DNA from 2 places in the Pseudarthrobacter lactosi genome. Region 1 is predicted to be linked to the other one. Evidence: riboswitches for the same ligand, from Rfam matches in the RefSeq annotation. Region 1 holds a riboswitch; the other holds the start of a gene.

Region 1 (2,198 bases):
TCGCGCGGCTTCCGCCTTCACGCGCAAGCAGTCAGCGCAGCCATCTGGCTGCGGGCCGGGCCTCTTAGATGAAGGCAGCCGGGTCGACGGTCTGGCCGTTGACCATGACCTCGAAGTGAAGGTGGCAGCCGGTGGAGGCACCGGTTGTGCCTACCCCTGCAATCTGCTGGCCCTGAGCCACGGCCTGTCCGAGGGAGACACCGATGCTGGCCAGGTGGTTGTAGGTGGTCTTCAGCCCGTTGCCGTGATCGACGACGATCCGGTTGCCGCCGCCGTACGGGCTCCAGCCGGCCTCGGTGACAGTGCCGGAACCGGCGGCGAAGACCGCCGTCGAGCACGCCCCGGTCAGATCAATCCCGGTGTGCATTTCAGCTGCGGCCCCGGTGATCGGGCTGATTCTGAAGCCGAAGGGGGAACTGACGTTAATCGACGCGAGCGGGGCACGCAACCCCGTGGATGGGGATGCCGGCACGGGCTCGGGGGCAGCCTGGAGTGCCTTAACCGCCCCTGCGGACTGCGCCGGGGCAACGGGCGCAGGCGCAGGCTGGGAGGTCACCTCCGGGCGGTCAAAGGTGAGAACAGTTTCAGCTGCTGCCGTGACCGCCGCTTCCGGAGCCGCGGCTGCCACGGCCACTGGCCGGTCCTGGGCCGCAGCGCGGCTGCCGGAGTCAGCCTGCGCCGCGGACAGAGCAGTGAGGGCAATCATTCCCGTGACGGCTGCTGTTAGGCCGAACTGCTGGCCGCGGAGCCGGAACATTGGTTCCTGGAAGAACGGACGGCGGCGTGGTGAGGCAGCGGCCGGAAGGGCACGGCGACGGCCGTGTTTTGGCTGGGCAGGCAAGATAGTGGTCCTCTCGGCGCCGGCGAAGTTAGCTGTCGGATTCGGACGAGTGGACTGTCCGGCTGCCCTGCAGGACGCGATCAGGACGCGCAGTCACAGGGTCGGCTTCACCCCAAGGTGCATCATTACGCACCAAAAGTGGGTCCTCCGCCCCCGCCTGAGAAAGATCAGGTTCAAGGACCGCCGGCGGGGTTTGGCGAAGCGGTCACATCCATACCCGTTGGGGGTATGTGTTTATCCAACTTTAGCGAAGCGTCGGCTTAAGTTACAAATCCGTTATCAAAAGCGCTCTGGGCTTAAGGGGACAGGGATGGTGACTGGCGGGGCACCGGAAGGTTACGCTGGGCGGGACTTGCCCCAGGAAAGACCAGATGGCCCTTCAACGTTCCACGCTTCCACTGCTGGTCCGCAGGCTTGCGGCGCCGCGGGCTGTTCTTTCCTGCCTCGTGATCGTCCTCCTGGTGGCCGCGCCAGTTACCTTTTGTAGTGGACAGGACCACGTGGTGGGGGTGTCCGACCGCAGCCCTTACGCCGCCGCACAGCGCCAGCGCGAGACTGCGATCCCCGGGGGACAGGAGAACCCTCGGGGACGTTCGAACAGAGTGAGCCCGGTCGGAGCCCAATCCGCCTCCGACGTGCTCCGCGGGGTCCCGCGCAGCGGGTGCCACGAGACCGGAGACACCCGGGCAGTCAGTCCACGGTCGTGGCCCGTTGCTGTGACCGACGCGGCGCAGCCAAGGCCAGGAACGCTCATCCCTGATTCCGCGGGCCCGCGCGCCCGGCCCCCGGCATCCCACATCGCCAACAGGCCCCAAGCACCGCTGAGCTGGCAGGCGCTAACCCTAACTCAACTGTCTGTCAGCCGGACATAAAGCACACGTTCTCCCCGTCCGGCCGCGCGAACGCCAGGCCATACGGCCGGCAAGTGGCACCCTTCGACCTGGCTGGCGTAGACACCGCGTGCGGGCCGCCCTTTGGGTCCTGCCTTCAGCGATCAGAAGGAGGCCCGAGAAAGAACATCAGCCAAACAGCCGGCACATCAGAAAACATCAGCCGGTCTCCGCACCAGGTTCCTTCCGTTCAGTATTGGAAAGAGAGAAAGAAATGACACACGGAAGCACCCACAAGATGCTCGATGCGTACCCGAAGGATCTCGGCGGCATCGATCAGCACATGCTCGCCGAATGCATTGCGGCGTGCTTTGATTGCTCACAGGCCTGTACCGCCTGCGCTGATGCCTGCCTCGGCGAAGACATGGTCGCCGAGTTGACCAAATGCATCCGCACCGATCTTGACTGTGCGGACATCTGCGCGGCCACGGCAAACGTCCTCTCCCGCCACACCGGCTATGACGCCA
Region 2 (2,198 bases), on a different contig from region 1:
AACCATCGGCCGGATGGAGCGCGACGGACTGGTAGTGGTCTCCGGGGACCGCCATCTGGAGCTGACCGAAGCCGGGCGGAAACGCGCCACCGAAGTGATGCGCAAGCACAGGCTGGCGGAACGGCTCCTTGCGGATGTGATCGGCCTGGACTGGGCCTACGTACACGATGAGGCGTGCCGCTGGGAGCACGTGATGAGTGAACGCGTTGAGCAGCGCATCTACGAATTGCTCAACCACCCCACCGATTCTCCCTACGGCAACCCCATCCCCGGGCTGGCGGCCCTGGGCGGGCCGGCGTCCGCGCTGCCGGATGCCACTGTGATTAATCTCCTGGATGCGATGCAGGGCTACGGGCCGGCGTCGAACGTGACGGTCAGCCGGCTGGCCGAGCCCATCCAGGTGGAACCTGAGCTGCTGGTCCAGCTGGACGAGGGCGGAATCAGGCCCGGCGCCTCGGTGTCCCTGGAACGCGTGGGAGAGTACATCTCCGTGCGGGTTCCGGGCATAGAGGGGGCGCTCGAGCTGCCCCCGGAAGTGGCATCGCACGTCTTCGTTTCCGTCCGCTGACGGGACGGCGGTTCTCCTCGCGTGGGGCCGCGCGATAGCGCAGTGACGCCTCCTTCCGCAAAGATAACGGAATTGTTACTGTCCAACTTAATCACCTATAGTTGAAACTCAGCGTCGATACAAAAGCGTTACCTGATCCGGAGCCGAGCTCTGCCAGCGGATCAGGTGCACGAGTCACCAACTGGCAGAGGCGGGGGAACCACAACCGGCAGTCGCGAGACTGCCTTGGGGTGAAGTCCGTCAGCAGCAAGCCTCTTCCAGCGAAGGATCCTCACGGGATATCTCTGCGCCAAGTGCTTGTCACGGCGGACCGGGTCTTTGAACTCTCTGACCCGAATCCGACAGCTAACTTCGCAGGCTACCCAGAGAGGAACATTCTTGACCACGCAATACTCCAGGGGCCGCCGTCGCGCGGCGGGTCCCGCTTCGGCGCCTAGAGTGGCCGAGGATTTCACCGCGGAAAGGCCCCGCGATTCACAGCGGGAAGCACGCCGCCGCCGGGGACCCTTCCGGCAGATGACGGATTTCGCCGCTGCCAGTGGCCTCGGCCAGAAGGCCGGCATCGCCTTGGCAGCAACAGGCCTGGTTCTCACGGTGACGGTTCCCGTGACCAGCCCCGTGATGGCCACTCCGGCGCCCGGCCAGCCGGCGTCGTCCGTTTCCGCCGCCCCGCAGCCCGAAGTTACCGCCGAAGCCGCCGCCCAAATTGATTTCAGCCGCTCATCAGTGGTTACACAGGGTGATCCCGACGGCAAGCTGAAGCAGCTGCTGAGCGCCCAGTCCGCGGGATCCATTACCCGCGCCGCCTCGGCCGGAAGCCTCGGCTCGCCGCTGGCCCAGCTGGTTACGGCCTCACCCTTCGGATTCCGGGTCAGCCCCATCACCGGCGGCACCGGCGACTTCCACCGTGGCCAGGACTTCGCGGCACAGTGCGGAACCTCCGTCATGGCTGCTGCCAGCGGCACCGTGACCTTCGTCGGCTGGCACCAGTACGGCGGCGGGAACCGTGTTGTGGTGGATCACGGCAACGGCCTTGAAACGACCTACAACCACCTCTCCTCCGCCAGCGTCAAGGTAGGCCAGACGGTCAGCCGCGGCGACGTCATTGCCCTCAGCGGCACCACGGGCGCGTCCACGGGCTGCCACCTCCACTTCGAGGTCCAGATCAACGGCGAAGTCGTTGACCCCACCGGCTGGCTCTGACCCAAATGATGGCAAACTCTCGGATCGCAGCGACGTGCCGTGACCTGAATGTGACATTGGCCCGGAACTCCTGTAACGTCTATAGCGCGTCAACTTTTCCGAAGTTGACGTTCTTGAGTGGATTGCCTAGCTCTGCCACCGCTCAAGGTCCGTTCGCATGACATCGTCTGGCAGGGGCGGGGGAACCAATTTTGGTCTTCGATTCTGAAGGCCTTGGGGTTAAGTCGCAAAGCTTCCACTGTGAAGCAGCGCGGCCGGGTGACTCCCATCCGAATCCGACAGCTCACCTCGCAGGCATTGGGAGAGGCTACCTTCGTGTCTTCACGCCATAATTCTGCGCGCCATCGCGCACAACCGGTTCGCACCAACCCCTTGGACTCCGTGTCCAAGGCAGTCAGTGCTAATGCCGGGACCGTAGGTCGCCAGG

What was found. Region 1 has a riboswitch for cyclic di-AMP ahead of ACZY0Q_RS16810 (M23 family metallopeptidase). Riboswitches for the same ligand answer to the same signal wherever they lie in the genome.
Region 2: linked by a shared signal. The riboswitch ahead of ACZY0Q_RS10185 (M23 family metallopeptidase) and the one ahead of ACZY0Q_RS16810 (M23 family metallopeptidase) in region 1 are both predicted to bind cyclic di-AMP.

Annotation. Positions count from the first base shown of each region.
Region 1 is NZ_JBVAYS010000003.1:691,106-693,303, forward strand. It holds gene ACZY0Q_RS16810 (M23 family metallopeptidase) at 65-841, opposite strand; cyclic di-AMP (ydaO/yuaA leader) riboswitch at 847-1,023, opposite strand; gene ACZY0Q_RS16815 (four-helix bundle copper-binding protein) at 1,946-2,198, shown strand, end outside.
Region 2 is NZ_JBVAYS010000002.1:54,598-56,795, forward strand. It holds gene ACZY0Q_RS10180 (metal-dependent transcriptional regulator) at 1-568, shown strand, start outside; cyclic di-AMP (ydaO/yuaA leader) riboswitch at 725-943, shown strand; gene ACZY0Q_RS10185 (M23 family metallopeptidase) at 947-1,771, shown strand; cyclic di-AMP (ydaO/yuaA leader) riboswitch at 1,920-2,082, shown strand; gene ACZY0Q_RS10190 (C40 family peptidase) at 2,153-2,198, shown strand, end outside.